2 regions of the Scandinavium manionii genome follow, and region 1 is predicted to be linked to the other one. Evidence: predicted binding sites of a transcription regulator. Region 1 holds the regulator's gene; the other holds the start of a gene.
What was found. The regulator LexA, encoded in region 1, represses DNA repair genes until DNA is damaged. The targets are predictions, from matches to a motif close to TNCTGTATGTACATACAGNA.

Region 1 (4,869 bases):
GACGTAACCCTGGCCGAGATTGCGCAGCTTGCTTAACCCGCGCAGCATCTGCGGCAGGCTCTCTTTCTCTTTAGTCGCACCACGCAGTTCTTTCGCGTAAGTTCCCACTTCCATCACATGCTCATAGCCGATGTAGATCGGTACGAGGGTGATAGGTCGGGTGCCGCCGCGCAGCATTGCCTGAATGGTCATCGACAGGGTGCCGGTTTTCGGGTCCAGCAGACGACCGGTACGGGAACGCCCGCCTTCCACGAAGTATTCTACGGAGTAACCACGGCTGAACAGCTCGCCGAGGTATTCACGGAACACAGTGGAATAGAGCTTGTTGCCCTTGAAGGTACGACGGATAAAGAACGCGCCCAGACGACGGAAAATCGGGCCGGCTGGCCAGAAGTTCAGGTTGATGCCCGCGGCGATATGCGGCGGCACCAGCCCCTGGTGATAGAGCACGTAGGACAGCAGCATGTAGTCCATGTGACTGCGGTGGCAGGGCACATACACAATTTCATGGCCATCGTGAGCCAGCTGGCGCACGCGCTCGGCGTTATTCACGTTGATCCCCTGGTACAAACGGTTCCAGGTGAAGCCCAGCACGCGGTCAGTGAGGCGAATCATTTCGTAAGAGAAGTTGGCGGCAATCTCTTCCATCAGGGCGACGGCGTTTTGCTGCGCTTTCTCATGGGAAATTTTCTTGCTGCGCGCTTCGTCTTCTACCGCGCGGGCAATCGCTTTGGACGCCAGCAGCTTGTTAAACAAGTCCTGACGTGCAGGTAGGCGTGGGCCTACGGCCGCCAGACGCTGACGGGCAAAGTGCGTTCGTGCCACACGGGCCAGCTTCTGTGCGATAATTTTGTCGGTGCCGTGCTCGGTGGCCATGCGGCGCAGCGAAACGGACGGTGAGAAACGCACGAAGCTGTCGCGACCGAGCCAGGTCACGGCAAAGAATTTCTGGAAGCCATTCATCATGCGCAGCGGCGGGTTGACTTCGCCTTTTTCGCGGCCCGGAGAGCGTCCAAACATCACGGACACCGGCACCATCTGCACATCAAGTTCTGGATTGCTGCGATGCAAATCCAGATAATTGTGGAACAGCTTGATAGACTCTTCTTTCGGCGTGTAATACGTAAACGCACGCGGCCCGCCGTGAATGAACACGTAACGCGGCAGCTCGGTGCCGTCGATTTCGAGCGGCTCAAGCGGGTCCGGAAGACCGTGCGCCAGACATTGGGCGCGTAAAGTCAGCAGATCTGCCTTCGAGTTATACGGCAGAACGTACATAATAGGGCGTGAGGTATCGAGTCCAAGTTCCTCAGCAGGATTTGCCGGGATAGACTTACTTTTTACCAGCACGCTTAATGGTAAATTCAGTAATTTGTAGTAAATTCGTGGCCAGCCAGACATAAACGATGTAAAGCCTCTGGTTAATCATGCAAATGCGCCGCAAGGATAACAGAAAGTGCACAGAATATCTGTTCTACCGCGTCAGGCGCGCAGTGACATTGATGCTAAATAATGTAAAAGGTTCTTTTGATGGCAAATGATACCACCGGGTTAACCCGAATCTTCAAAGCAGCAGGCTACTCCTGGAAAGGTTTTCGTGCCGCATGGCAAAACGAAGCCGCGTTCCGCCAGGAAGGCGTTGCCGCCGTTATCGCCATCATTCTCGCCTGTTGGTTAGATGTGGATGCCATCACCCGAGTGTTACTGATTGGCTCAGTGCTTCTGGTGATGATAGTGGAAATTATCAACAGTGCGATTGAAGCGGTGGTTGACCGCATTGGGACGGAACGCCACGAACTGTCAGGTCGTGCAAAAGATATGGGTTCCGCCGCGGTGTTTCTGGCAATTGGTGTCGCCTTACTCACCTGGGTAACGCTGTTGTGGTCGCATTATCGATAACACCCGCAGAATTACGCAAACGTCTGGTTTTTTGTGCGTTTTGCGGTTCCAAATTCGCCATTAACTGTATATACTCACAGCATAACTGTATATGCACCCAGGGGGCGGAATGAAAGCGTTAACGACCAGGCAGCAAGAGGTGTTCGATCTTATCCGGGATCACATCAGCCAGACGGGCATGCCGCCAACGCGTGCGGAAATCGCGCAGCGCTTGGGGTTCCGTTCCCCGAACGCGGCTGAAGAGCACTTGAAAGCGCTGGCACGTAAAGGCGTTCTTGAGATTGTTTCCGGTGCCTCTCGTGGCATTCGTCTTCTGGTAGAAGAAGAAACCGGTATCCCGCTGATCGGGCGTGTTGCGGCGGGTGAACCCCTGCTGGCACAGCAGCATATCGAAGGCCACTACCAGGTTGACCCGGCGATGTTCAAGCCGAGCGCCGATTTCCTGCTGCGCGTCAGCGGAATGTCGATGCGTGATATCGGTATTCTCGACGGGGATTTGCTCGCGGTTCATAAAACGCAGGATGTGCGTAATGGTCAGGTCGTTGTCGCCCGTATCGACGATGAAGTGACGGTTAAGCGCCTGAAAAAGCAGGGCAGCACCGTTGAACTGTTGCCTGAAAATAGCGAGTTTTCTCCGATTGTGGTCGATCTGCGTCAGCAGAGCTTCTCCATCGAAGGGCTGGCGGTTGGCGTTATTCGCAACGGCGAGTGGCTGTAATTAGCTTTAGACACCCTCAATAATTCACGTTGCGTTCAGGCATACATCGCCAGAACATCAGCACGTAAGTTTTGACGGGAAGAGTGGCGCTATTCTGGCGTCACTTCGTTTTACCCATTCACAATCACAGGTTTTCTCATGTCGCTCTTCACCACTGCAGACAAGGCATTGTGGCGTCTCGCGCTGCCGATGATTTTCTCAAATATCACCGTGCCGCTGTTGGGTCTGGTGGATACGGCGGTCATCGGTCATCTTGATAGTCCTGTTTATCTCGGCGGCGTGGCGATCGGTTCCATGGCGACCAGTTTCCTGTTCATGCTGTTGTTGTTCCTGCGCATGAGCACCACCGGCCTCACCGCACAGGCCTACGGCGCTCAAGACCCTGTACGTCTGGCTCGCGCGCTGGTACAGCCTCTGCTGCTGGCGCTGGGGGCGGGCCTGGTGATTGTTGTGTTCCGCACCCCTCTGATTGACCTGGCGCTGCACATTGTCGGCGGCAGCGATGCCGTACTGGAACAGGCGCGGCGTTTCCTCGAAATCCGTTGGTTAAGTGCCCCTGCGTCCCTGGCAAACCTGGTTCTGCTCGGCTGGCTGCTCGGCGTGCAATACGCGCGCGCGCCGGTGATTTTGCTGGTGGTCGGCAACGTCTTAAACATCGTGCTCGATTTATGGCTGGTGATGGGCCTGCACATGAACGTGCAGGGCGCAGCGTTGGCGACAGCGTGTTCCGAATACGCGACCTTTTTCATTGGCTTGCTGATGGTACGGCGCGTGCTGCACCTGCGCGGTATATCGCTGGATATGCTCAAAGAGGCCTGGCGAGGCAATATCCGCCGCCTGCTGGCGTTGAACCGCGACATCATGCTGCGCTCGCTACTCCTGCAACTCTGTTTTGGTGCACTCACAGTATTTGGCGCACGGCTGGGCAGCGATATCGTCGCCGTGAACGCGGTACTGATGACAATGCTCACCTTCACCGCCTACGCCCTGGATGGTTTCGCCTATGCGGTGGAAGCACATTCCGGCCAGGCTTACGGCGCGCGGGATGACAGCCAGCTATTGGACGTCTGGAAAGCGGCCTGTCGTCAGTCCGGAATTGTTGCTCTGGCCTTTGCGCTGATTTATTGCTTGGCGGGGGAACACATTGTCGCGATGCTGACGTCGATAACCCAACTGCGCGAGCTGGCCGATCGCTACGTCATCTGGCAGGTGGTTTTACCGGTGATCGGCGTGTGGTGTTATCTGCTCGACGGGATGTTTATCGGCGCAACGCGCGGGGCGGAAATGCGTAACAGCATGGCGGTGGCGGCCGCCGGTTTTGCTCTCACGCTGCTGACGGTGCCGGTGTTAGGTAACCACGGATTGTGGTTGGCGCTGGCGGTGTTCCTGGCGCTGCGCGGGCTGTCTCTGGCGTGGATTTGGCGGCGTCACTGGCAGCAAGGAACGTGGTTTTCGTAACGGCTTAATTTCACCTGGTGGTTAAAGATTCTGAATAATCCCCGGATGGCGAAATGCTTACCTATACTCTTTATCACGTCCAGCAGAAAACGGTGTAACGGACGATGTATTTTCACTCTGCACCACCGAACTGATGAGGAATAGATCATGAATAAAGACGAAGTCGGCGGCAACTGGAAACAGCTGAAAGGTAAAGTGAAAGAGAAATGGGGTAAGCTCACCGATGATGATTTTACGGTTATCGAAGGTAAGCGTGACCAGCTGGTCGGGAAAATCCAGGAACGTTACGGTTATGCGAAAGATCAGGCCGAGAACGAAGTGAAAGACTGGGAAACCCGCAACGATTACCGCTGGTAATCAAACGCACTAGCCGTGCGTACCAGGAAGTACAACCCTCGGGGCGGCTTAAGGCCGCCCACTCTTTTTCTGGGGCTTACTTCTGACCAGGTTTTCGTTTGATTTGAATCGTATGGTCATGACCGCAGCAGTCCTGCGTGCGGCAAGCTTCCACTTCGACACATCCTGAGCACAGCCCATGCGCCTCAATCACATTATGACGCAGCGCAAACCCCATGCGGGCTGCCAGCGTATGCATAATGTCTTCCACCCCGTCAGCCGCTTCTTCCTTCACCACGCCACAGCGATCGCAAATAAACATCGCCGACGTATGCGACGGTTTATCAAACAGATGGCACAGCACGTAGCTATTGGTCGATTCCACCTTATGCACAAACCCTTGCTCGAGTAAAAACTCCAGCGCGCGATAAACGGTGGGCGGTTTCGCCTGCGGCTCA
Region 2 (4,869 bases), on a different contig from region 1:
GACATCAAATGGCGTCCAGCACAGTTTTGATTTCTGGATGGGCGAGCAGGGCTTTGGCCCGTTCCTGAAACAGATGCGTGAAGGAGGCCTGAACAATGGCTGAGCTCGGTGATATGAAAGAAGTAAAACGGGTGCTGGTGGGGCCGGTTATCGCCAACAACCCGATTGCGTTGCAGGTCCTGGGCGTTTGCTCGGCACTGGCGGTGACCACTAAACTGGAAACCGCATTCGTGATGACCCTCGCGGTGACGATGGTAACGGCGTTTTCCAGCATGTTTATCTCGATGATCCGCCACCACATCCCGAACAGCGTGCGCATCATTGTGCAGATGGCGATTATCGCCTCGCTGGTTATCGTGGTCGATCAGCTGCTGCGCGCGTATGCGTATGAAGTCTCCAAACAGCTGTCGGTGTTCGTGGGTCTCATCATCACCAACTGTATCGTGATGGGTCGTGCCGAAGCGTACGCCATGAAATCGCCACCGCTGGCGAGCTTCATGGACGGCATCGGTAACGGGCTTGGTTATGGCGCCATCCTGATGATCGTCGGTTTCCTGCGTGAGCTTATCGGCAGCGGCAAGCTGTTCGGTATCACCGTGCTGCAAACCGTGCAGAACGGCGGCTGGTATCAGCCAAATGGCCTGTTCCTGCTCGCACCAAGCGCATTTTTCATTATCGGTCTGCTTATCTGGGCGCTGCGTAGCTGGAAGCCGGAACAGCAGGAGAAGGAGTAACCGATTATGGCTCATTACATTAGTCTTTTTGTTCGCGCAGTGTTCGTTGAGAACATGGCGCTGGCCTTCTTCCTCGGCATGTGTACGTTCCTTGCGGTGTCGAAGAAAGTCTCTACGGCGTTTGGCCTGGGCGTGGCGGTTACCGTCGTTCTCGGTATTTCCGTGCCGGTGAACAACCTTATCTATAACCTGGTTCTGCGCGACGGTGCGCTGGTGGAGGGCGTTGATCTTAGCTTCCTCAACTTCATCACCTTTATCGGGGTCATTGCGGCGCTGGTGCAGATCCTCGAGATGATCCTCGATAAGTATTTCCCGTCGCTCTACAACGCGCTGGGGATCTTCCTGCCGCTGATCGCTGTGAACTGTGCGATCTTTGGCGGCGTCTCGTTCATGGTGCAGCGCGACTATAACTTCCCTGAATCTATCGTCTACGGTTTCGGCTCCGGCATCGGCTGGATGCTGGCGATCGTCGCGATGGCCGGTATTCGCGAGAAGATGAAATACGCCAACGTGCCCGCAGGACTGCGCGGCTTAGGGATCACCTTTATCACCACCGGACTGATGGCACTGGGCTTTATGTCATTCTCCGGCGTGCAGCTATAAGGGCGTAAGTAATGGAAATTATTCTTGGCGTAGTGATGTTCACGCTAATTGTGCTGGTGCTGTCGCTGCTGATCCTGGCGGCGCGCGCGAAGCTGGTGAACTCCGGCGATGTGGTCATTGAGATCAACAACGAAGCCGACAAACAAATCCGCACGCCTGCTGGCGATAAGCTGCTGAATACGCTGTCCAACAACGGCATATTTGTCTCTTCAGCCTGCGGCGGCGGTGGCTCCTGCGGCCAGTGCCGGGTAACGGTGAAAGAGGGCGGCGGCGATATTCTGCCGACCGAGCTTTCGCACATCAGCAAGCGTGAAGCGAAAGAGGGCTGTCGCCTGGCGTGCCAGGTTGCAGTTCGTCAGGACATGAGAATCGAGCTGCCGGAAGAAATCTTTGGGGTGAAAAAATGGGAGTGCGAGGTTATCTCCAACGATAACAAAGCGACGTTCATCAAAGAGCTGAAGCTGGCGATCCCTGAAGGCGAAAGCGTGCCATTCCGCGCGGGCGGTTATATTCAGATTGAGTGCCCGTCGCACAAAGTGGCGTATGCCGATTTTGACGTGCCGGACGAGTACCGCGGCGACTGGGACAAATTCAATCTGTTCCGCTACGTTTCCGACGTGAACGAGCCGACGCTGCGCGCATATTCCATGGCGAACTACCCGGACGAGAAGGGCATTATTATGCTCAACGTGCGTATCGCCACGCCGCCGCCTTCCGCGCCGGACGTGCCGCCGGGCATCATGTCCTCTTACATCTGGTCGCTGAAAGCGGGTGATAAAGTGACGATTTCCGGGCCGTTTGGTGAGTTCTTCGCCAAAGACACCGACGCGGAAATGGTGTTTATCGGCGGTGGTGCGGGTATGGCGCCAATGCGTTCGCACATCTTCGATCAGCTCAAGCGTCTTAGTAGCAAGCGTAAAATCAGCTTCTGGTACGGGGCGCGTTCACTGCGCGAAATGTTCTACGACGATGAGTTTGAACAGCTGGCGCGGGAAAACCCGAACTTTACCTTCCACGTGGCGCTTTCCGATCCGCAGCCGGAAGATAACTGGAAGGGACACACCGGGTTCATCCACAACGTGCTGTATGAGAACTACCTCAAGCATCATGCGGCGCCGGAAGACTGTGAGTTCTACATGTGTGGGCCTCCGGTAATGAACGCGGCGGTTATCCGCATGCTGAAAGATCTGGGCGTGGAAGATGAAAACATCATGCTTGATGATTTTGGAGGCTAATGATGTTAACGGTATTTCTGGCAACGTTTGCCGTGTTTCTGCTGGTGGTCCTCGGCATGTCACTCGGCTATCTGGTGAAGCGTAAAAGCATTCAGGGCAGCTGTGGCGGCATCTCGTCGCTAGGGCTGGAGAAAGTCTGCGATTGCCCTGAGCCATGCGACGCGCGTAAAAAACGTCTCGCCCGCGAGGCCCAGCGCCAGCAAAACCGCATCCTTTAGTCCGTGAAGTAGGCCCGGCAGACGCAGCGTCGCCGGGCAAAAATAGGCCGGGTGGCGCTTTACTTACCCGGCCTACAAAACCCCACTCTTCTCATTTCTGATAAATTTACTGTATACTTAACCAGTGATTGGTGAGGGCTGAGTATGCGCAAAATTATCCATGTCGATATGGACTGCTTTTTTGCCGCGGTAGAGATGCGGGATAATCCAGCCCTGCGCGATATTCCCATCGCCATTGGCGGCAGCCGTGAACGCCGCGGCGTGATAAGCACCGCTAACTATCCCGCGCGTACCTTTGGCGTACGCAGCGCAATGCCAACCGGAATGGCACTCAAACTCTGCCCGCACCTGACGCTGTTGCCTGGTCGCTTTGATGCCTACAAAGAAGCTTCGGTGCATATTCGTGAGATTTTCTCGCGATACACTTCACTGATTGAACCGCTTTCTCTCGATGAAGCGTACCTCGACGTCACCGATAGCCTGCACTGCCAGGGCTCGGCCACGCTGATGGCGCAGGAAATACGCCAGACCATTCATCGTGAGCTGAATCTCACCGCCTCGGCGGGTGTCGCCCCGGTAAAATTTCTCGCCAAAATCGCCTCGGATCTTAACAAGCCCAACGGCCAGTATGTGATTACGCCTGATGAAGTGCCTGCATTTCTCAAAACGCTCTCTCTTGCCAAAATTCCCGGCGTGGGGAAAGTCTCGGCATCGAAACTCGAAGGCATGGGGCTGCGAACCTGTGAGGACGTGCAGCACGCCGACCTGGCGACACTGCTCAAGCGCTTTGGCAAATTTGGTCGGGTGTTGTGGGAGCGCAGCAATGGCATTGATGAGCGTGACGTCAACAGTGAACGTCTGCGCAAATCGATAGGTGTGGAGCGCACGCTGGCCGAGGACATTCATGAATGGGCCGACTGCGAGGCGATAATCACCGGCCAGCTTTACCCTGAACTGGAGCGTCGGCTGGCGAAGGTGAAACCTGACCTGCTGATTGCGCGTCAGGGGGTAAAACTCAAATTTAATGATTTTCAGCAGACGACGCAGGAGCACGTCTGGCCGAAGTTAAATCAGGATGATTTGATTGCCACGGCGTATAAAACCTGGCATGAGCGGCGCGGTGAAAGGGGCGTCCGGCTGGTGGGCCTGCACGTGACGCTGCTGGATCCACAGCTTGAGCGGCAGCTGGTTCTGGGATTGTAGTTTCCTGAACCCATAAAAAAAGCTTCCCGAAGGACGCTTTTTTTGCCCGGTGGCGCAAGCTAACCGGGCCTACTTAATTCAGCTGTAGGCCCGGCAAGCTTGCGCCGCCGGGCACCCACTACGGCTTACTTCGCTGGAATCGCTTTCAGCAGTTCGGTCAGCAGGGTCCAGTACTGGCCCACGCTTTCAATGTGAACCTGCTCATCCGGGGAGTGTGGTCCGGTGATGGTCGGCCCAATAGAAACCATATCCATGTTCGGGTACGGTTTTTTGAACAGACCACATTCCAGACCCGCGTGGATAACCTGGATGTTAGGCGTTTTGTCGAACAGACGCTGATAGGTTTCACGCACCAGGTGCATAACCGGCGAGTTTGCATCCGGCTGCCAGCCTGGGTAGCCGCCTTTCGGTGCCGTCTGTGCGCCGGCCATTTTACCCAGAGATTCCAGCATGCTGACCACGTAGTCTTTGCCGCTGTCGATCAGGGAACGAATCAGGCAGATGATTTCCACGTTGTCGTCGTGCATGGAGACCACGCCCACGTTCAGGGAAGTTTCAACCACGCCTTTCGCCACGTCGGAGTTACGGATAACGCCGTTCGGGGTCGCATTCAGCAGCTGAATAAAGCTGTCGCGGGATTTTTCGCTCAGGGCGTTTTTGTCCGCAGTGACCGCTTCCAGAACCACGGTCAGGTTCTTCTCTTTTGCAGCCAGTTCATTTTTCAGAATCGCCAGGAACTCATCGGCCAGCGCTTTCAGGGTCTGCGCTTTGTCAGCCGGAACGGCTACGGTTGCGAAGGCTTCACGCGGGATAGCGTTACGCAGGGTGCCGCCGTTGAAATCAACCAGGCGCAGGTCCAGCTCAGCCGCATGGCCT

Region 2: the regulator LexA is predicted to act here: its motif matches at 2,898-2,917, upstream of dinB (DNA polymerase IV).

What each region holds. Positions count from the first base shown of each region.
Region 1 is NZ_JALIGC010000038.1:525,415-530,283, reverse strand. Features, by position in the region: gene plsB (glycerol-3-phosphate 1-O-acyltransferase PlsB) at 1-1,401, opposite strand, end outside; gene MUU51_RS14370 (diacylglycerol kinase) at 1,531-1,899, shown strand; gene lexA (transcriptional repressor LexA) at 2,009-2,617, shown strand; gene dinF (MATE family efflux transporter DinF) at 2,756-4,075, shown strand; gene MUU51_RS14355 (CsbD family protein) at 4,223-4,432, shown strand; gene zur (zinc uptake transcriptional repressor Zur) at 4,509-4,869, opposite strand, start outside.
Region 2 is NZ_JALIGC010000040.1:859,041-863,909, reverse strand. Features, by position in the region: gene MUU51_RS21900 (Na(+)-translocating NADH-quinone reductase subunit C) at 1-103, shown strand, start outside; gene MUU51_RS21895 (NADH:ubiquinone reductase (Na(+)-transporting) subunit D) at 96-734, shown strand; gene nqrE (NADH:ubiquinone reductase (Na(+)-transporting) subunit E) at 741-1,337, shown strand; gene nqrF (NADH:ubiquinone reductase (Na(+)-transporting) subunit F) at 1,349-2,572, shown strand; gene nqrM ((Na+)-NQR maturation NqrM) at 2,575-2,790, shown strand; gene dinB (DNA polymerase IV) at 2,935-3,993, shown strand; gene pepD (cytosol nonspecific dipeptidase) at 4,119-4,869, opposite strand, start outside.